4 regions of the Rhizobium sp. BE258 genome follow, and region 4 is predicted to be linked to each of the others. Evidence: predicted binding sites of a transcription regulator. Region 4 holds the regulator's gene; each other region holds the start of a gene.
What was found. The regulator PhoB, encoded in region 4, activates phosphate uptake and scavenging genes when phosphate is short. The targets are predictions, from matches to a motif close to TGTCATNNANCTGTCAT.

Region 1 (5,420 bases), 330 kb from region 4:
CCGAAGACAGCGCCGTCTTCGACAAGAGCGCCATGGGCGCCGAGGATGGCGACGAGCTCTATCAGCAGGCGGTCAAGGTCGTGCTGCGTGACAAGAAGTGCTCGACCTCCTACATCCAGCGCCGCCTCGGCATCGGCTACAATCGCGCCGCATCGCTGGTGGAACGCATGGAAAAAGAAGGTCTCGTCGGGCCGGCAAACCATGTCGGCAAGCGTGAAATCGTCTCGGCGCGAGGCGAGGGCGAATAGGTAGGCAGCTGCAGCGCCCGTTCAACGGCGCTGCAATTCCGCTAAGCGCACCGTCTCGCGGACGAACTCTGTCTTGCCGCCGGTATAGTAATCCCAGTCGTCATTCGCCTCGCCCATCAGCCGCAGCTTCAGCGCGGCATAGGCGGCTGCCCTGTCAGAATGCGTCTTGAGATAATCGCGAAACAGGATGCGGTCGCGCAGCACGTGGTTCTCCAACGTGCAGAGATAGAGCCGCGCTCCATAGGAGCCGCGGCCGCTGGTGAAGGTCCAGCTCTGATCGCCGTACTTGTCACCATGATAAGTGTAGCCGGGTACAGCCTGCATCCGCTCGACGGCCGTGGCAACGGTCTCCGGATCAGCAAAGGCCGCATGCAGATCGATCTTCGGCTTTGCCGCCAGTCCGCGGACGGATGTGCTGCCGACATGGTGGAACACCGGTGCCAACCCGGCGAACACCGGCGCGAGTTCGGCGCTCACCTGCGCAAAGAGATCCGGCCAACTGTCATCGTAGGGTAGGACGACGATGGCCATGGGATCTCCTTCGATCAGCCCACTTCCGCGAGGAAGCCGTTCAGCGTATCGACGATCTTGCGTTCGGCCTCGGCCAGCGTCCCGCTATTGTCGAGATCGGTGACGTCGTAGTCGCCGCGAACCGTCAGCGAGCCGCGGGCAAGACGGGCCATGATGTCTTCATGGGTTTCGCGGCCGCGGGCCTCGAGGCGGCCTGCGAGCACCTCAGGCCGGGCCGTGACGTTGATCACCTTGAGACGCGGGAAGGCGGCCTGGAAGTGGTGCAAGGCTGAGCGTGAACCGTTGGCGATGACCAGGTGTCCCTTGCCGAGCGCCACGGAGACCTCGGCCGGAATGCCGTATTTCAGGCCATGCGCTTCCCACCAGACGGCAAAGCTGCCGGATTGCTCCATCGAGGCAAAGCCGGCATCCGATACCGAGAGATGGTCCTCGCCGCCGGCATCGCCATCACGGGTGATGACGCGGCGGACAAAATGGACGTCGGGACGGCTGCCGAAATGCTGGGCAGCGACGGCGATCAGCGTATCCTTGCCGGCGCCGCTCGGGCCGACAACGACGACCATGATGCCGCGTTCGCTGCCGGGAACTGCGTGGGGTTCGTGCGACGGGATCATGCGACACGGCGTCCTTCGCGCCAGACAGAACGGGTGACCGGCACGCCTTCGTCACGGAAGACGCGCACCAGATCGGCGCGCAGCCCGGTGGCGATCCGGCCGCGATCGTCGAGGCTGACGGTGCGGGCCGGCGTCGAGGTGACCATGGCAATAGCCTTCGGCAGCGAAATGGACTCGACCTCATCGGCGATGATGAAGGGCGCATAGAGCATGCTGAGCGGCACATAGTCGGAAGACAGCACATCCAGAACGCCGCGCTCGGCCAGATCGCGGGCGGCGATATTGCCGGAATGCGACTTGCCGCGCACGATGTTCGGCGCGCCCATCAGGACGCTCATGCCGTGTTCATGCGATGCCTTTGCGGCGTCGAAGCTCGTCGGGAACTCGGCAAGGCGCACGCCGTTCTCGATCGCCTCGTCCACATGATCGAGCGTCGCGTCGTCGTGGCTGGCAATCGTGATGCCGCGTTCCTTGCAGATCTTGGAAATGGCGATGCGGTGGGGCGTGGAGTTGCGGGCGGATTCGGCAAGCCGCTTCTCGATGAACTTGGCAAACACCTCGTCGGAGAGGCCGCGCTTCTTCTGATAATAGAAGATGTACTGGTCCATGGTCTGGAACTGCCGCTGGCCGGGGGCGTGGTCCATCAGCGAGACGAGACGGACATAGGGGTCGTTCTCGAAGTCGGCGAAATGCTCCATGACGTTGTCGGCCGAGACCTCGCAGCGCAGATGCAGCAGATGCTCGGCCCGCAGGCGGCCTTCCTGCTCGGCCTTCTGGATGGCGTCGGCCATGTCGCGCATCTCGCCGCGATCGAAGCCGCCATCCTCGTCCGCGCCCATGCGCAGGCAGTCGAAGACGGTGGTGATGCCGGAGGTGACGATCTGCGCATCATGCGCCTGGATCGCTGCCGTCTTGTGCCAGCGCAGGCCGGGGCGTGGCGAATAGTGGCCTTCGAGGTGGTCGGTATGCAGTTCGACGAGGCCGGGGAGCAGGTAGTCGCCCTCGAAGTCCTCGCCATGGGCCGAGTTGCCCTCGGAAATGTCGGCGATCTTGCCGTCGCGGATCAGCAGCGAGCCGTGAAGGATGTCATCCTCGAGAATGATGCGGGCGTTGGAAAGCACGGTCTCTTTTGTCATTGCATCGTCTTTCAGCGTTTGGTGCCGGTAAACGGCAAAAGGCTATGAACCTTGAAATCGGCGCCGCGTGTCTCCTCGGTGAAGACGGCGATGCCGGAAATGGAAAGCGGACGTCCGGTGAAAGCGCCAAAACGCCGCTCCAGGATCGATTTCATCAGCGCCGAGCGCTCGTCCGGAACCTGGCCGGTCAGTGTCATGTGGAAGCCGAAATCGTCCATGACATAGGGGTAGCCCCAGCGCATCAGATTGGCTCTCTGGCTTTCCGTCAGCTTCTCCGGCTTGCGCCTGGCAATATCGGCCTCGGACAGGGCGGCACGCAGCGGCTCGAAGGACTTTACCACGCTTGCGGCAAAATCCTGAAGCGGCGGATGCAGCGAGCCGGGCACGAGTGCGAAGAACCGGCCAAGCTGGCCGAGTACCAGTTCGGGAATTTCGAAGGCTGGAGTGCGGGCCGCGAAGTCCTCGACCACGGCCATCAGGTCGCTCTCGGTCACCGAGGAGGCAAGCGCGAATGGCGCCTTGATCGTCGCGTGGAAGCCGTAGCGGCGCGGATCTGCGGTCAGTGCCGGCTGCTCTTCGGCAGGAAGCCCCGCCTCTTCGGGAGCCGGGTAAGTTTCGCCGGAAAACGCATCGCGGCCGAGCCATTCGGCAGCCGCCCGCGTCAGGAAATCATCCTGCGGCGGCGTGAAATAGAGAGCGTATCGCAAAGGTCTTGTCCCGGGAAAGCGTCAGAAACAGGGGTCGCAATGTCAGTGATTTGACCGCGGACTGCAAGCTCGTTCCCGGCTAAAAGATTTCCGTGACAGAATGATGATGACGCCGTGGCGCCATCATCTTTTTAATGTGTCTTGCTGCCCATCAGCCGGTGGCGAAGAGCGTTCGAGGCCATGTCGAACAGGAAGACGACGATCAGGATCAGGATGACCATATAAGCGACGTTCTCCCAGTTGGAGTTCGTGCGCATCGCTTCCCAGAGCTTTAGGCCGATACCGCCGGCACCGACGGCGCCGATGATCGTCGCGCCGCGGACATTCGATTCCCACTGGTAGAGCGTCTGGCTGACGATGACTGGGACGATCTGCGGGATGATGCCGTAGCGATGCACGAGCATCGTCGAGGCACCGGTCGATTTGATGCCTTCGCGCGGCTTGTTGTCGATATTCTCGAGGCCTTCCGAATAGAGCTTTCCGAGCGTTCCGGTCTCCGTCAGGAAGATGGCGCCGGAACCGGCAAGCGGCCCCGGGCCGAAAGCACGGGTCAGGAACAGCGCCCAGATCAGCATGTCGACCGAGCGCAGGAAGTCGAAGAAGCGCTTCAGCACTTGGTTCAGCAGCCGGTTCGGCGTGATGTTGCGCGCCGCCAGGAAAGCCAGCGGGAACGCCACCAGCGAGCCGAGCAGGGTGCCGAGGAAGGCCATGACAATGGTCTGGAAAAGCTTGGTCCAGACGTCGCCGTGCTGCCAGGCCGAATTGTTCCAGATATTGTCGAAGGCAAGCGAGATGTTCGACTGGCTGGGGTCGAGGCGCGGGCCCGATACGATCAGGCTCAGAACTTCGGCGGCCGGCTTGTCGAAGAAAGGGGAATGCGTATCGAAGACGAAATTCGCCCAGCCGAGGAAGCGCTTTCGCACCTTCACGCGGTCGGAGGCGATGCTGACGTCACCGGCAAAGCCGAGATCGGCAAGCACGTTGTCGTCATAGACGGTCATCCACGAGGGAACTTCGCCGACGACCTTCGGGGCGCCGGATGAGAGATCGACGGGAACGCTGATGCCATGAGCGTTGACTGTCGTCATTGCCTTGGTGACCACGACCGTGCGGTTCGTGCCGCTGACGAAAACGGTGACGCTGCCGGGTTCGTTCTTCACCCAATCAGGATGCGGATCGTCGCCGAGTGGCGAGAAGCGCGGGTAGCGCGTCTCGATCGAGCCGTCCTCTTGAATGCGGAATTCGGGCTGTACGTCGTAGCTCACCCATTGGCTGAGATAGATGCCGACGCGCTCCCAATGGGCTTCGGCGAGTAGCTTCGGCAGGTCGAAGAACCAGACGGCGTAGAGACCATAGAGCAGCGTCGCGATCACGATCAGCAGGGCGCCGAACCGCTGGCGGAACGAGCGGTGGAAATATTCGGGATAGCGCGCCTCGATCTCGTGCATCCGGTTTGCGTCGATCACCGTCATGGCGGGCCTCAATGTTGCAGAAGGAAAGCGTGCTCGCCGACCAGACGGCGGCGCAGCCATGCGGAGAACTGATCGACGGCAACGATCGTTACGAAGAGCAGCAGCACGAGAGCCACCGTCTTCGCGCCGAAGCCGCGCGAGATGGAAAGCTTCAGCTCCTCGCCGATACCGCCGCCGCCGACTGCGCCGATGATGGTCGAGGCGCGCACGTTGATCTCAAGGCGCAGCAGCGCATAGGAGGCGAAGTTCGGCATGACCTGCGGCATGGCGGCGAAACGGACGCGCTCCAGCCAGTTGGCGCCGACCGCCTTCATGCCTTCATCCGGTTTCATATCGATGTTTTCGACGACTTCGTAAAACAGCTTGCCGAGCGCGCCGATTGTGTGCAGCGAAACGGCGATGATCGCGGCCACCGGACCGATCGACAGGATCGCCGAAAACAGCCCGGCGATGACGATCTCGGGAAAGGCGCGAAGGAATTCCATCACCCGCTTCGAAAACACCCGCAGCGGCCAGTTCCTGGTCAGGTTGCGGGCGGCAAAGAAGCTTAGCGGCACCGCGAAGATGAAACCGATGATCGTCGAGACGAGCGCGACGTTGATCGTGATGATCATCAGCTCGAAATATTCAGGAATGTAATAGTCGCCGAAAACATAGACCCGGCCCTTGGCGAAGTTGAACTCCTCACCGCCCTTGTCGTTCGGGCTCGCCA
Region 2 (5,420 bases), on a different contig from region 4:
CCGCCACAGCCGCCAGAAACCGGCGCGCGAGCCATACTCATAAATCGATTCCATGTTGAGGTTGCGCTGCGCCGGCCAGGCAGCACCGCCGACGATTTCCGATAACAGGTTCTCCGAGGCCGGATCGCCATCGAGAATACAGCTCTCGCCGCCCTCCTCGTAATTGATGACGAATTGAACGGCGACATGCGCGCCGCCCGGCCATTTCGGATCAGGCGTGTTGCGGCCGTAGCCGATCAGATTGCGCGGATAGGTATCGGATGCCATGAAATCACCTTCTGGAAGACAGGCGAAACGGTAGCACCCGGGGAGCGAAAGTCGAGCCGGAAATGCGAAAGAGGCTTTCACGGAAATCGCGGAAGTCTCTCACGAAATCACTCAGCTAAGCCCGATCGCCCTGAGGACCGCGACGCAGACGACGCCCGATGCGACGGCCGCCAGCATTGGCAAACGAAGCGCTGCGAGCGCGGTGACGGCGCAGGCGATGGTCTCGGCAATCCCGGTCGCGAAGGCTGTCGGCGCGACGACGGCCATCAGCACCGCCGGTGGAATGGATTCGATTGCCTTGCGCCTGCTGCCGTCGAGCGACACATGGCGAATGAGGAAGAGACCGCTGACACGCGTCAGTATGGTTGCCGCCGCCATTGCCAGGATGGCAAGCAGCGTTGAGAAATCAAGCGTCATGGCGTCACCTCCACGCGGCGCTTGCCGCTGACCATCGCGGCGGCAAGCCCGGCCAATGCGCCGGCAGCGATGTACCAGACACCGGGGATGAAATGCTGTGTCATGACGGCCGCCGCACCGCTGGCGAGCAGGACCGCGCCGGTCTCCGGTCCCTTCCAGAAACCCATTACCAGCACGATGAAGACTGCTGGAAAGGCGAAATCGAGGCCGAGAGTGACGGGATTACCGAGGAAGGCGCCGAGTGTTGCCCCCGCGAGACTGGACAGCAGCCAGGTCAGATAAAATGGCGTGGCAAGCCCAGCAAACCAGGCCGGCGTCAGCCGCGCGATACCGGCCCGGAATTCGGCCATCGCCCAGATCTCGTCGGCGAGGAACAGCACCGAAAAATAACGGGCACGCGGCGGAAAGGCCTGCATCTTCGAGCCGATCGAAGCGCCCATCAGCACGTGGCGGATGTTGACGAGCAGCGCCGCGAAGCCCAGCCCCGCCCAGGAAGCCGGATGCGTCCAGATATCCATCGCCACGAATTGCGACCCGCCGGCAAAAACCAGCGCGCTCATCAGGCCGGTCTCAAGCGGCGACAGCCCCTTGGTGGCAGCGACTGCGCCGAAGACCAGGCCGATCGGGATGACGGCGGCGATCAGCGGTGCGATCGCCCGCATACCGCCGGAAAATTCCGCCCAGAATTCATTCTTTTTCACATTCAAAACTCCGTTTGCTGCGACGGTCATAGGACCGCGCGCGGACAGCGTCTTGAACGAAAGTGATTACCGAGCGCGGTACTGGCCGGGTGTCAGTCCGGTGCGGGCCTTGAAATGCCGGGTGAAATGCGCCTGGTCCGCAAAGCCGCATTCGAGCGCGATCTCCGCCGGCTGTTCGCCTGCCTGCAGCTTGCGCCGGGCAATCCTGACGCGGACATCTGTGAGGAAGGCATGCGGCGTGATGTGGAACTCTTTGCGGAAGGCGCGGATCAGATGCGCACGGCTGAGACCAGCGATAGCGGCGAGCTCTTCGAGACCGATATCGCTTTCATATTGCTCTACCAGATAGTCGCGCGCCCGGCGCACCGCCGACCGTTCGACGCTATCGACAGGAATGATGATCGAGCTGCCATGCTGGCGGAACATCGCGTCCAGCACCAGGAACATGCCCTGCCCGGTCTCCAGCGCCCCGGCACCCGTCTCCAGTGTCCGATGCGCCTCCAGAAAGGCATTGGCGAGCTTTGGATCATGGAGGATCTGCTTGCCGAAGGCCGGTGTGCCGTGGAAGGCCCGGCCGGTCACGTCCTCAAGAATTTCCCGGAACAGTGCCATGTCAGGATAGATCATCCGGTAGCGGTAACCGCCATCCGTCGGCGCACCGTCATGCGTCTCGCCGGGATTGATCAGGTAGAGATCGCCGGGACCGGAGGCCTCGCGCGCACCGCGGATCGTGGCGATCTGGCTGCCGCTCTCGATGGCGCCGATGCTGAACGTGTCATGCGCATGCGGCGCGAACTCATGGGTCAGGAAGGTGGCGCTCAGGCATTCCATGCCGTCGAAGCGCCGGTCGCGCCAGAAGCGGGTCGTCTCCGCCCCGGCGAGCGGCATGGCAACAGTCGCCTGTTCCTGGGAAATATTCTGCATCGCGCCGATATAGCAGTTTTCCACAGCCGCTTCTTGAACAAAAGTGATCAGGCGATCTTGCGGGCGCTGACCTTGCCCATCGGATGCAGCGAATGAACGCGGAACGGCCCGCCCATGCCTTCTTCCATCATCAGCGCGATATTGGAGATGGCGATCGGCTCCGCCAGCACCGGCTCGAAGATGCCGCGCAGCGCCTGTTCGATGCGCGGCATGTCGACAACATTGACCGGGCCGGTCACCGGCATGTGGAACCGGTATTCGTCCATCACATAGGGGTTGCCCCAGCGGTGTAGATTCGTGAACTGCGCCGCCGACAAGCCGTCGGGATCACTCCGCTCGATATCGGCTTCCGAAAGCGGCGCCCGGAAGCCATCGAAATGCTGAACGATCGACGATGCGAGATAGCGGACATTCTCGCATGGCAACGTCGGAACCAGGCTGTAATAGTTTCCGAGCCGCGCCACTTCGATGCGCGGCACGCTGAACGGCTGGAACGTGCCAGAAAAGCGCATCAATTCCCGCAATAGTTGCGCTTCAGATACCTCCGCGGAGAGGTGGAACGGCGCCTTCAGCACGCCATGAAAGCCATAGCGGCGCGGCACGGCCGTGTGGAAGGCAATTTCGTGAATGCCGAGACCGCGAACGGCCGGCGGCTCCAGCATCTCGCCCGAAAAAACGTTGCGGCCAAGCCAATTGGCCGCCACATGGCTGAGCGGATCGCTCGGCGAAGGCGTGAAGCAAATGGCATAGCGCATGCGATTTCCTCCATCTGAGAATGCGGCGCACGGCCGAATCCGGCGCCGTCGATGCGCAAGCAGATAGGTGATTTGCATGACAGAATAACGAAATATACTCTGGACGAATTCACGTTTAGCGTGAAGCGGCCGTGATATGGCTCGAAAGCGAGAAACTTTCCGGCAGGTCGATGGCGCGCCTTTCGCCTGCAATTGGACCAACAACAGCCTCGGCAAGCCGGTGTGCCAGGCCGAAGCTGACCTTGAAACCGCCCGTCAGCGCATGCAGATGCGGATGAAGCCGGTGCGGCCCCACCATCGGATCGCGATCGATCGCTTTCGGCCGCAGCCCCGCCCAACGCTCGATGACGGGCGCATCACGAAGGACCGGCGCCATCTCGCGCGCAGCGGTAATCAGCGGATCGAGTAGCGCATCTGTGGACAACGGTTCCGCAAAGCTGTTCTCGCTGGTGCTGCCGACCGCGACATGCCCGCCCTCATGCGCGACGATATAGAGCCCGTCGCGAAAGATCGTCGGCATTGCGGGGTCGATATCGGCCTTCAGCAGCGCCGCCTGCCCCTTCACCGGTTGCCCGAGCGGCTGCGGAAGATCAGGCGTGAAGCGCTGAAGGATTGGGAACGATCCGTGCCCGGCGGCAATGATGCAATCGCCGAAGCCGATGCTCCGGCCGCCGATAACGGCAATCCGCACTCCTGTGTCGAGGCTGTCGAGCGCCGCCGCCTCCAGAAGCCGAACATGCTTCGCCCGCATCAGGAACGCCCGGAGGACGGCGATCAGCGCGCGCGGCGCCACCCGGCCGGCCAGCGTATCGTGAACGAAGCCGCTCTCGCCTGCCGCCGGATCGATCCAGCCCTGAACAGGTGGTGCATCGCTGACATGCCAATGAAACGCCCGTCCCTTCTGACGCCAGTTGGTCTCGGCATCGGCGGAGTGACGGAGCGCAATGGTCTTCAGATGCGGCTTCGGCAGCGGTATAAGACGGCCGGAGCGCCGGTAGCCGGCCGAAAGCCCGGTTGCTGCCTCAAGCGCCGCGATCTCGCCCTCAAGGCTGACCAGGGCATCGAACTGGAACTGCTTCTTGGCATTCCACTTGTCCGGCATATGCGGCATCAGCGCGCCGAGCAGACCGCCGCTGGCACCCTGCCCGATCGTTCCTGCGTCGATCAGCAACGTATCGATGCCCAGCCGCTCGGCGTGAACCGCCGCCCACAGACCCATGATGCCGCCGCCGGCGATCAGGAGATCGGCGGATTGACCGGAGAGAAGAGCCGGACTATCGGCTTGTGGCATGACAGATATCGATCCCGATCAGATTGGCAGCAAAAGCCAGCCGCTCGAATGGCGAGACGGCGATATGCCCTATTCGCAGGCCTTTGGCGACCACTTTTATTGTCAGACCGACGGCCGCCTGGAATGCGGCCACGTCTTCCTCGCGGGCAACGGCCTGCCGGAACGCTGGGCTAAAAAGCAGAGTTTCCAGATCGGCGAACTCGGCTTCGGCACAGGCCTGAACTTCGCCGAGACCTGGCGCCAGTGGAAGCTGCATCGCGCGGACGGCCAGCACCTGCACTTCATGTCCTTCGAGCTTTATCCGATGCAGCGCGAGGAGATCCACCGCGCCCTGTCGCACTGGCCCGAGATCGATGCCGAACGCGATGGGCTGACGTCCGCCTGGCCGGATGCACCATCCGGTATCGTCAGCCTCGATCTCGATCCGGAGACTCGCCTCAGCGTCGTCTGCGGTCCCGCGTTAGACGGCGTGAAGGCCGCAGAGCCGCGCTTCGATGCCTGGTATCTCGATGGCTTCGCCCCGTCGCGTAATGGCGACATGTGGTCGGAAGAGCTGATGCGGCTGGTCTGCGAGAAGACGGTTCCGGGCGGCAGCTTCGCCACTTATGCGGCAGCGGGATTCGTCCGGCGCAATCTTGTCGCTGCAGGCTTTGCCGTCGAGCGCCGCAAGGGCTTTGCGGGAAAGCGCGAAATGCTCTGCGGCACCAGGGGCCTATAGGCCGGAGCGGCCCGGCACCGGCTCGGTCTTGCCGAGCCACAGCTGGATTTTCTCTTCCAGCAGTTCCGGGCTGATCGGCTTCGACATGTAGTCGTCCATTCCGGCATCGAGGCAAAGCTCGCGGTCGCTTTCCAGCGCATGTGCAGTCACGCCGATGATCGGCACGCGATGCCCCTGCCCGCGCTCGCGGGTCCGGATTGCCCTCGTTGCATCATGACCGTTCAGGACGGGCATCGACACATCCATCATGATGATGCGCGGCGAATGGGTTTCCCAGGCATTGACCGCTTCCTGGCCGTTGTTGACCACGAGGAAGCTGAGATTGGTGCCCTGCAGGATCTGCGTGA
Region 3 (5,420 bases), on a different contig from region 4:
CAGCGTGTGCTGCGTGCCCATATAGCTGCCGAAGCCGGTTTCCATGCCCCAGATCGCGATCAGCGGGCCGGCCGGCACGCCGTAGCGGCGCTCGATCGAGGTGAAGAGAGCCTGGTTGGAGCGCTTCATGCCCTTACCGCGGGAAATGATCGCCGCGCCGCCACGCTTCTGCATGAAGGCGTCGAAGGACAGCTTGAAGCTCTTTTGGCCGCGGTCGGCGGCAATCGTCGGACGATTGTAGGCGACGTTGGCGAATGCACGGCTCAGAACCGACTGGCTGACGCCCTGTGCTGCAGCTTCCTGCTTGAATTGCTGCACCCAGGCATCGAAGCCGGCGCCATTATTGCCGCATTGCGCGGCGTTGGCCGCCGCCGGAACTGCATGGAAAGCGCCCACCGCCGCGATGGCCGCCACCAAGAATTTTGTCATGCGCATGAGAAACCCCGATCTCGATCTGCAGTCGCTGGAATGCCGGGCAGAATGCCAGCCAAGGGTGATTTTGTCACGATCACCTTTTGGCGAGATTGGCTCTCTGCCGCACGATTGCCGCCTGGCTGGTTCAAAGAAAGCCCCGCAAGTCTGGCGACATGCGAGGCTGATAGCAAGCTATGGTTAATATTCGGTATCAGGCGGCCTGCTTGCGCGGCTTGATGAGGCCACGATTGACGAGAAGCTCGGCAATCTGAATGGCGTTCAGCGCGGCACCCTTGCGCAGGTTGTCGGAAACGACCCACATGTTGAGACCGTTTTCGACCGTCGCATCTTCGCGGATACGCGAGATGAAGGTGGCGTCTTCACCGGCAGATTCGTAAGGCGTGATGTAGCCGCCGTTCTCATGCTTGTCGATGACGAGGCAGCCCGGTGCATCGCGCAGGATGTCGCGGGCCTGATCGGCGGTGATTTCGTTTTCGAATTCGATGTTGACCGATTCCGAATGGCCGATGAAGACAGGCACGCGAACTGCGGTGCAGGTGACCTTGATCTTCGGGTCGAGCATCTTCTTGGTTTCGGCCAGAACCTTCCACTCTTCCTTCGTATAGCCGTCTTCCATGAAGCTATCGATATGTGGAATGACGTTGAAGGCGATGCGCTTGGTGAACTTCTTGTTCTCGATCGGATCGGCAACAAAGACTGCGCGCGTCTGGTTAAAGAGCTCGTCCATGCCGTCCTTGCCGGCGCCGGAGACCGACTGGTAGGTCGAAACGACGACGCGCTTGATCTTGGCGAAATCATGTAGCGGCTTCAGCGCGACCACGAGCTGGGCGGTCGAGCAATTCGGATTGGCAATGATGTTGCGCTTGGTGAACTGGGTGATGGCGTCCGGGTTCACTTCCGGCACGATCAGCGGCACGTCCTGATCGTAGCGCCAGGCCGACGAGTTATCGATGACGACGCAGCCCTGCTGGCCGATCTTCGGCGACCACTTCTTGGAGACTTCGCCGCCGGCAGACATCAGGCAGATGTCGGTGTCGGAGAAATCGTAGTTCTCGAGATTGAAGACCTTCAGCGTCTTGTCGCCGTAGGACACTTCCGTGCCCTGCGAACGCGAGGAGGCAAGTGCTACGACTTCGTCAGCCGGAAAGCCACGCTCGGAGAGGATGTTGAGCATTTCCCGGCCGACATTTCCGGTTGCTCCCGCGACTGCTACTTTGAAACCCATTTTCAGCTCTCTTTCTCTTCTCTCCTCTTGTCCGGTGAGGGGGAAAGCGCGAAATCATCGCGGCTTCCTGTCCCCAGCCGAGCCGGGGAGAGAGCGGCAGGCCAGAGACGTCAGACGGTTTTCGTCGTCGTTTTGGCCTTGGTTTTGGAAGAAACCGGAACGGCAATATCCACCCCGGCACTCAGTGCCCGGTCATTGCATGCAGCAATGGCGTGTTCGAAGCGAACCATGGATAATTCCTTTTCCGCCGTTGCTCATAAAACGTTTTCCACAGGAGTCAAGGTTTTTGCGCCTGCGGGCGGCGCCTGGTGCCGGTGCGGCAGATTGTCATACCGGTGTCATCGACATGTCATCCCCCAAGGCTATCTCCGGCCCGTTGTTCATTTACTGCAACGAAAACGGGGGTTTTCCATGCGTATGATTTTTGCCGCTCTGGCGGCCACGACGATTCTTGCCGGTGCCGCGCAGGCGACCACGGTTTATCCGCTTGATCGCGCAACGATTCTTGCCGGTTCGCCATTTGACTTCAAGGTTGAGCTCAGCAAGCAGGTAAAGCCCGAGGACGTGAAGATCACGGTCAACGGTCAGGACTACAAGACGGTTCTCGGGGGCGAGGCCAAGTTTGTGGAACTGGAAAAGGGCAAGGAAGACAAGGCGCTCGGCTCGGCCGTGATCCTGCGCGGGCTGACGATCGCTGCGGCAGGCGACTACAAGGTCGAAGTGTCGGCCGGCGACGAGAAGAAGTCGGTTACCTGGAACGTCTATGGCACCGGTGATGTACCGAAGGCCAAGAACGTCATCTTCCTGATCGGCGACGGCCTGTCCGTTGCGCATCGCACCGCTGCCCGCATCATGTCTAAGGGTATGACCGAAGGCAAAGCAAATGGCCGCCTCAACATGGACGATGTGCCGCCGGCAGCTTTCATCGGCACATCGGCAACCAACGCTGTCGCCACCGACTCCGCCAATACCATGTCGGCCTACATGACGGGCCACAAGACAGCCGTCAACGCGATCGGCGTCTATGCAGACCGCACGCCCGACTCGCTCGACGACCCGCGCGTCGAGACGATTGCGGAAGCGATCCGCCGCCAGACCAAGAAGTCGATCGGCATTGTCGCGACCGCCGAAATCGAGGACGCCACACCGGCTGCCGTTGTCTCCCACACGCGCAATCGCAACGACAAGGCCGATATCGTCGGGATGCTTCTCGACGTGAAGCCGGAAGTCGTCCTCGGCGGCGGTTCTGCCTACTTCCTCGGAAAGGACGTTCCGGGCTCCAAGCGCAAGGATGACAAGGACTACATCAAGCTCTTCCAGGACGCCGGCTACAAGCTTGCCATCGACAAGAACGAGCTTGCAGCCAACGCATCGGCTGAAGGCAACCTTCTCGGCCTCTTCCATACCGGCAACATGGACGTCACGCTCGATCGCGAATTTCTGAAAAAGGGCACTGTCGAGAAATTCCCGAACCAGCCGGGTCTCGTCGAGATGGCAACGGTCGCGCTCGATCGCCTGTCCAAGAACCCCGACGGTTTCTTCCTGATGGTCGAGGGTTCGTCGATCGACAAGATGTCCCATCCGCTCGATTGGGACCGCGCCGTCGTTGACACAATCGAATTCGACAAGGTCGTCGGCCTTGCCCGCGAATTCCAGAAGGCCCATCCCGATACGCTGATCGTCGTCACCGGCGACCACACCCATGGCGTTTCGATCATCGGTACTGTCGATGACGAAAAGCCGGGCACGGAGATGCGCGAAAAGGTAGGCACCTATGCCGAAGCGGGCTTCCCGAATTATACCGACGACAACGGCGACGGCTATCCCGACAAGATCGACGTCACGCGCCGCCTCTTCCTCAGTGCCAATAACGGCCCCGACCATTACGAGACGTTCCGCCCGAAGCTCGACGGTCCGTTCGTTCCTGCCGTGCAGAACGAAAAGAAGGAATATGTCGCCAACGAACAATACAAGGATGTTCCCGGTGCCGTCTTCGTTCAGGGCAACATTCCGAAGAGCGGCGACAGCGGCGTTCACGCCGTCGATGACGTCGTCCTGCAGTCGGATGGTCCGGGCTCGGAAGGTTTCCGCGGCTATATGGAGCAGAGCGATGTCTACAAGGTACTCGCCGACGCTTTTGCGCTCGGTGTCAAACAGACCAACTGACGGAGCGCGGTGAACCGCCTCTTCCGCGTAATCTTCCCGGCCGCCGATCTGCGGCCGGGAACTTGCAAGGAGTTTGATATGCATAGGATCACACGCCGGAGCCTTTTCGGTATGATGATGGCATTGCCGGTGCTGACGTCTGCAAGATGTGTCGAAGCTGCCGACGCAACGCTGAGCTTCGATGAGCTCTATGGGAAATTCGGCGTTCTCGGCCTCGAATTTTCCGAGAAGGTGAAGGCGCTCGCCGGCAGGCAAATCAGCATGCGCGGCTTCATGGCGCCGCCGTTGAAAGCGGAAGCGCAGTTTTTCGTGCTGACGGAAATTCCGATGTCGCTCTGCCCATTCTGCTCGTCCGATGCCGACTGGCCCGACAATATCGCCGTCGTCTATCTCGACGAGAAGCAGACCTTCGTGCAGCCTAGCCAGACGATCGAAGTGCGCGGCATTCTGGAATACGGCTCGTGGACCGATCCCGAAACCGGCTTCGTCAGCCTGCTGCGCCTGCGCCAGGCCGAATATTCGGCGGTCTGATGCTGGCGCTCGAGATCAGCAATCTGTCGGTCACGTTCAGCGGACTCAACGCACCGGCGCTTGAGATCGGCGCGCTGGCGCTGTCTGCCGGCAGCCGGGTTGCGGTGACCGGGGCTTCCGGCTCAGGCAAGAGCACCTTCGTCAACATCATTACCGGGTTGGAACGTGCGGCGCTCGGATCCGTCCGCTGGAACGGCGACGATATCTGCGCTTTGTCCGAGAGCCACCGCGACCGCTTCAGAGCGGGTAACATCGGACTCGTGATGCAGGATTTTCATCTGTTTCCAGGGCTTTCGGCCATCGAGAATATTCTATTGCCCGCCCGTCTGTCGCGTGTTGCCGATGCTCAGATGGTGCTGCGTGCGCATGAACTGCTGATGCGGACCGGCCTTTCACGGCCCAATCAGAACATCGAGACGATGTCGCGCGGCGAGATGCAGCGGGTGGCGATCGCGCGTGCGCTTTTGCGCAAGCCGGGCGTCATCGTCGCAGACGAGCCGACCGCCAGCCTTGATGCCGAAACCGGCCGCATCATCGGCGACCTGCTGCTTGATCTGGCGATTGCGGAAGGCAGCACGCTAATCGTCGTGTCGCATGATCCGCATCTGTCAGGCCGCATGGACCGCCGCCTGTTGCTGTCCTCGGGACGCATCGTTGAAGACGCCTTCAGCAACGAGGTGGCGGCATGATCCGGTTCATCGCCGCCGATCTTCGTCGCCTCTGGGCGGGTTCCCTCGTCGTGGTCCTGCTCGTTGCCCTGGCAATAGCGCTCGGCGTTGCGGTCGTCCTGCAGGAGCGGGCGTTGCGGCTCGGCAGTGCGCGGGCGGCCGACAGGTTCGATCTCGTGATCGGCGCTGGCGGCAGCGAGACTCAGCTTGTGCTGTCATCCGTCTTCCTGCAGCCCTCGCCCTTGCCGCTGATGCCGGGTCGAATACTTTCCAAGCTGACTGCCGATCCGCGGGTCGCCTGGGTTTCGCCGATCGGCTTCGGCGATTCCTTTTCCGGCTATCCGATCGCCGGCACCAGCCTGGCCCTGCCCGACAATCTCTCCGGCGGGTTCAGC
Region 4 (5,420 bases):
CTGCCATATCTTTTGGCCTGATCTTCCTGGCGATCCTGCTCTCGACGGTCATCCGCCAGGGCTATACCGCCTTCCAGCAGACGGCGATCACGCTTCCGGTGGAATTCACCGAAAAGACCATTGACCCGAGCAACAAGCGTGCGACCGATCCGTCGGTCCTCGTCTCTGCCAACTACGGCGCGTTGCTGCGTGACGCCATCGTCAAGCAGCTGAATGTCAACGCCTCGAGCCGTCCTGACGTCCGCGATGCTTCGGCCATGCTCTCCAAGGGCGCTCCGATCCAGCTGCGCGACATGGTTGTTTCCGACCCGTCGATCATCGGCAAGACGGTCAATGTCACGGTGCTTGCCGACGCCAATATCGATAGCGCCAGCAAAGGCCAGATCGATCTCTCTGTCGATGAGAAGAACCGCAAGGTGAACGACAAGCAGGTCGGCTGGATGAACGAGCTTAAGGCGAGCGGTGCTCTCTTCAAGCAGTTCAACACAGGCCTGTTCGTCAATGGCAATTCCAGCCGTCCGGAAGCGGCAGGGCTCGGCGTTGCTCTCATCGGCTCGCTCTACCTGATGCTGATCGTTCTGGTTCTTGCTCTGCCGATCGGTGTCGCCGCCTCGATTTATCTCGAGGAGTTCGCGCCGAAGAACAAGCTGACCGATCTCATCGAGGTCAACATCAACAACCTCGCTGCCGTTCCGTCGATCGTTTACGGTCTGCTCGGCCTCTCCGTCTTCATCAACTTCATGGGTCTGCCGCGTTCCGCGTCGCTGGTCGGTGGCCTGGTGCTGACGCTGATGACCCTGCCGACCATCATCATCGCGACGCGTGCTGCGCTTCGTGCCGTGCCGCCGTCGATCCGCTCGGCCGCTCTCGGTCTCGGCGCATCGAAGATGCAGATGGTGTTCCACCACGTTCTGCCGCTTGCCATGCCGGGCATCCTGACCGGTACCATCATCGGCCTGGCTCATGCGCTCGGCGAAACCGCGCCTCTGCTGCTGATCGGCATGGTCGCCTTCGTCGCCAATGCCCCGACCACGCCGCTCGATCCGTCCACGGCACTTCCGGTCCAGGTCTATATGTGGGCCAACGAAGCCGAACGCGCCTTCGTGGAGCGTACCTCGGGTGCCATCATCGTCCTGCTTCTGTTCCTGATCGTCATGAACATCGGAGCCATCCTCTTGCGCCGTCGCTTTGAGCGCCGCTGGTAAACGGAGTACAAACCCATGAACATGTTGACAGAAGCAGCAGTTGAGAAGGCTCTGGACCAGAAGATGAACAGCATCCCTTACAAGATGATCGGCCAGGACGTTTCCGTCTATTACGGCGAAAAGCGCGCTCTCTTCGACGTCAAGCTGAACATCCGCGAAAATACAGTGACTGCGCTCATCGGCCCGTCCGGCTGCGGCAAGTCCACCTTCCTGCGCAGCCTGAACCGTATGAACGACACGATCGACAACTGCCGCGTCACCGGCAAGATCACGCTCGATGGCGATGATATCTACGATCCGGATATCGACGTCGTCGAATTGCGCGCCCGCGTCGGCATGGTGTTTCAGAAGCCGAACCCGTTCCCGAAGACGATCTACGAAAACGTCGCCTACGGCCCGCGCATCCACGGTCTCGCCAAGTCGAAGGCCGACATGGACCAGATCGTCGAGACCAGCCTGCAGCGCGCCGGCCTCTGGAACGAGGTCAAGGACCGCGTGCATGAATCCGGCACCGGCCTCTCCGGCGGTCAGCAGCAGCGTCTCTGCATCGCCCGTGCCGTCGCGGTCTCGCCTGAGGTCATCCTCATGGACGAACCCTGCTCGGCGCTCGATCCGATCGCAACCGCAAAGGTCGAGGAGCTGATCCACGAGCTGCGCGAAAGCTACACGATCGTCATCGTGACGCACTCCATGCAGCAGGCGGCCCGCGTCTCGCAGCGCACCGCCATGTTCCACCTCGGCAACCTCGTCGAGGAGAACGACACCGACAAGATGTTCACCAATCCGGACGATCCGCGCACCCAGGACTACATCATGGGCCGCTTCGGCTGATCTTTGGCGTCACGACTTCCGATAGAGACACTCAAGGACATTTCCCATGGCATCGACACATATCTTTTCTGCATATGACGAGGATCTGAAGTTCCTGACCCGCCGCATTTCCGAAATGGGCGGTCTGGCGGAACAGATGGTCTCCGACGCTGTGCGCGCGCTGGTCAATGGCGACGGCGCACTGGCGCAGAAGGTCATCTCCGACGACGTGATCCTCGATCACGCCGAGCGCGAGATCAACGACAAGGCGATCGTCACCATCGCCCGCCGCCAGCCGATGGCGTCGGACCTGCGCGAGATCATGGGTTCGATCCGCATCGCCGCTGACCTCGAGCGTGTCGGCGATCTCGGCAAGAACACCGCCAAGCGCGTTATCGCCGTGCAGAGCACCGGCGTTCCGCGTAAGCTTGGCCGCGGCCTGGAGCATCTCTCGGAACTGGCTCTCGTGCAGCTCAAGGAAGTGCTTGACGTCTACACGACGCGCGCTGCCGATAAGGCGAAGTCGATCCGCGAGCGCGACGAGGAAATCGACGCGATGTACACCTCGCTGTTCCGCGAGCTCCTGACCTACATGATGGAAGATCCGCGCAACATCACCAGCTGCACGCATCTTCTGTTCTGCGCCAAGAACATCGAGCGCATCGGCGACCACGCCACCAACATCGCAGAAACCATCTACTACATGGCGACCGGCGCCCAGCCGGAGGGCGAGCGTCCGAAGGACGACACCGCCAACACCGTCGGCGCGGTCACGGAATAATATCCGGACCGGGCCTCAGGAGACAGAGCAGAATGATCCCGAGAGTTGCAGTCGTTGAAGACGAAGAAGCACTGAGCGTGCTTCTTCGTTACAATCTCGAAGCCGAAGGTTTCGAGGTCGACACCATCCTGCGCGGCGATGAGGCGGAAATCCGCCTTCAGGAGCGGACGCCGGACCTTCTTATCCTTGATTGGATGCTGCCTGGCGTATCAGGCATCGAGCTTTGCCGCCGGCTGCGCATGCGCCCGGAGACCGAGCGCCTGCCGATCATCATGCTGACGGCACGCGGCGAGGAAAGTGAACGCGTTCGCGGCCTCTCGACCGGTGCCGACGACTATGTCGTCAAGCCGTTCTCGACGCCTGAGCTCGTCGCACGCGTCAAGGCGATGCTGCGCCGCGCCAAGCCCGAAGTTCTCTCGACCGTGCTGAAATGCGGCGATATCGAACTCGACCGCGAGACGCACCGCGTTCATCGCAAGACCCGCGAAGTCCGTCTCGGACCGACCGAGTTTCGCCTGCTGGAATTCCTGATGGCCTCTCCCGGCCGCGTCTTCTCGCGCTCGCAGCTTCTGGATGGCGTCTGGGGTCACGACATCTATGTCGACGAGCGCACCGTCGATGTCCATGTCGGCCGTCTGCGCAAGGCGCTGAATTTCTCCAACATGCAGGATGTCATCCGCACCGTTCGCGGCGCTGGATATTCGATGGAAGCTTGAAGCTTTCGGAATTGAGACACAAAAAAACGGGCCGTAAGGCCCGTTTTTCGTTTGTGCTTACCCGGCTCAGTTTGCCCGGGCTGCTGCCCTGCGGCGCTCGTTGACCGGCTGGTAGGCCAGGCGCTGGTGGTAGGTGCAGTAAGGCGAAGAATCCGGGCTTTCGCAGCCGCAGAAGTGGAAATCGTCCTTCAAGGGATCGCCGACCGGCCACTTGCAGGTGCGCTCGGTGAGCTCCGTCAGGCCGAGACGGCGGGAAATCGGGACGATCACGTTCTTGGCGGGACGGTATTCCATCTCCTCCATGACGTCGATCTCGATCTCTTCCTTCAGCATCGTCGCGCCCTGCTGGCGGGTGACCGTACGGGTCGTCGCCAGACGCGATGCGTAGGTTGGGGCGCGGGGTGCTGCCGCCGTACGCTTGGGAGCGCGGGCAGCCGTGGCGTTGCCGCCGGCCTTCGCACGGCCCGGCAGCGCCAGACGGTGAACCTTGCCGATAACGGCGTTACGGCTGACGCCGCCAAGCTGGGCAGCGATCTGGCTCGCGCTCAGCCCTTCGGACCACAGTTTCTTGAGTTTCTCGACCCGCTCGTCTGTCCAGTTCATGCCCTGTGTCTCCGCCGTTTAAGCGTTGCGAAGGCAGAATCCCTCACTGTTTGCCCCGGACGAATCCGGCACAAGAAACGCTTGACTAATTTTGGTGACTAGTTCCGCCGCATGCAGTCTAGTAATTGAGTTTTAACCTAGTGTGAGGCTGACTCCGTGACAAGAGTCGCAGGAATCCGGATGAATCGAATTCGGGGTTTTCCCCAACTTGCTTCCCCTGAGAGTCATTTCTGCAACATTAGCTGTTGATAAAACGCGACATTGCTTGAGCGTCTCTCAGAAGCCACGAAAGCCGCAGTTTTGTTGACATTGCAGTGCGAAAAGTAAATAGTGCCAGTCGCCGCCGAAAGGCGGCATTTTTAATTTTTCGGACCTGGTTTTTTAGCCGGAGTCCGGTTGCCCGTAACGCTGACAGGAGACCGCGCCATGGCTGAAGCCGCGCCGCTATATGATACCTATTCTCGTGCCCCATTGCGGTTCGAGCGAGGTGAGGGCGTGTGGCTGATTACCGAAAGCGGCGAACGATATCTGGATTTCGGTGCCGGCGTTGCCGTGACCTCGGTCGGCCACAGCAATCCGCATGTCGTGGATACCCTAAAGGCACAGGCCGACAAGGTCTGGCACCTGTCCAACATCTATGAAATCCCCGGTCAGGAGCAACTCGCCAGGCGGCTGACGGAGGCGACTTTCGCCGACAAGGTGTTCTTCACCAATTCCGGCGCGGAAGCCCTGGAATGCGCGATCAAGACCGCACGCCGCTATCAGTATTCGAAGGGCCATCCCGAGCGTTTCCATATCATCACCTTCGAAGGCGCCTTCCACGGACGTACGCTGGCGACGATCGCTGCCGGCGGGCAAGAGAAGTATCTCGAAGGTTTCGGCCCCAAGGCCCCTGGCTTCGACCAGGTGCCCTTTGGCGATATCGACGCTGTGCGCGCCGCAATCACCGATGCGACCGCAGGCATTCTGATCGAGCCGGTTCAGGGCGAGGGTGGCATTCGCCCGGTGACCACGGAGTTCATGAAGGCGCTGCGTGCGCTCTGCGACGAGAAGGAGCTGCTGCTCATTCTCGACGAGGTCCAGACGGGCGTCGGCCGTACCGGCAAGTTCTTTGCCTATGAGTGGTCCGGCGTCACCCCTGATATCATGGCTGTCGCCAAGGGCATCGGTGGCGGCTTCCCGCTCGGCGCCTGCCTGGCAACGGCGGAAGCTGCGTCCGGCATGAAGGCCGGTACCCACGGCTCGACCTATGGCGGCAACCCGCTCGCCATGGCTGTCGGCGGCGCTGTGCTCGACATCGTCCTT

Region 1: the regulator PhoB is predicted to act here: its motif matches at 3,329-3,345, upstream of J2X43_RS10010 (DUF1045 domain-containing protein).
Region 2: the regulator PhoB is predicted to act here: its motif matches at 3,141-3,157, upstream of J2X43_RS11860 (DUF1045 domain-containing protein).
Region 3: the regulator PhoB is predicted to act here: its motif matches at 1,986-2,002, upstream of J2X43_RS20180 (alkaline phosphatase).

The regions. Positions count from the first base shown of each region.
Region 1 is NZ_JAVDWL010000002.1:946,580-951,999, reverse strand. Features, by position in the region: gene J2X43_RS10030 (DNA translocase FtsK) at 1-248, shown strand, start outside; gene J2X43_RS10025 (GrpB family protein) at 270-779, opposite strand; gene phnN (phosphonate metabolism protein/1,5-bisphosphokinase (PRPP-forming) PhnN) at 794-1,393, opposite strand; gene J2X43_RS10015 (alpha-D-ribose 1-methylphosphonate 5-triphosphate diphosphatase) at 1,390-2,529, opposite strand; gene J2X43_RS10010 (DUF1045 domain-containing protein) at 2,541-3,236, opposite strand; gene phnE (phosphonate ABC transporter, permease protein PhnE) at 3,368-4,708, opposite strand; gene phnE (phosphonate ABC transporter, permease protein PhnE) at 4,717-5,420, opposite strand, start outside.
Region 2 is NZ_JAVDWL010000003.1:281,697-287,116, reverse strand. Features, by position in the region: gene puuE (allantoinase PuuE) at 1-267, opposite strand, end outside; gene J2X43_RS11875 (AzlD domain-containing protein) at 379-684, opposite strand; gene J2X43_RS11870 (AzlC family ABC transporter permease) at 681-1,415, opposite strand; gene J2X43_RS11865 (AraC family transcriptional regulator) at 1,452-2,309, opposite strand; gene J2X43_RS11860 (DUF1045 domain-containing protein) at 2,357-3,064, opposite strand; gene J2X43_RS11855 (FAD-binding oxidoreductase) at 3,180-4,355, opposite strand; gene mnmD (tRNA (5-methylaminomethyl-2-thiouridine)(34)-methyltransferase MnmD) at 4,354-5,073, shown strand; gene J2X43_RS11845 (response regulator) at 5,068-5,420, opposite strand, start outside.
Region 3 is NZ_JAVDWL010000005.1:388,669-394,088, reverse strand. Features, by position in the region: gene J2X43_RS20195 (lytic murein transglycosylase) at 1-435, opposite strand, end outside; gene J2X43_RS20190 (aspartate-semialdehyde dehydrogenase) at 626-1,660, opposite strand; partial or broken gene J2X43_RS20185 (hypothetical protein) at 1,771-1,954, opposite strand; gene J2X43_RS20180 (alkaline phosphatase) at 2,072-3,826, shown strand; gene J2X43_RS20175 (hypothetical protein) at 3,905-4,357, shown strand; gene J2X43_RS20170 (ATP-binding cassette domain-containing protein) at 4,357-5,046, shown strand; gene J2X43_RS20165 (ABC transporter permease) at 5,043-5,420, shown strand, end outside.
Region 4 is NZ_JAVDWL010000002.1:621,387-626,806, reverse strand. Features, by position in the region: gene pstA (phosphate ABC transporter permease PstA) at 1-1,205, shown strand, start outside; gene pstB (phosphate ABC transporter ATP-binding protein PstB) at 1,221-2,036, shown strand; gene phoU (phosphate signaling complex protein PhoU) at 2,083-2,796, shown strand; gene phoB (phosphate regulon transcriptional regulator PhoB) at 2,829-3,512, shown strand; gene J2X43_RS08320 (GcrA family cell cycle regulator) at 3,579-4,115, opposite strand; gene J2X43_RS08315 (aspartate aminotransferase family protein) at 4,542-5,420, shown strand, end outside.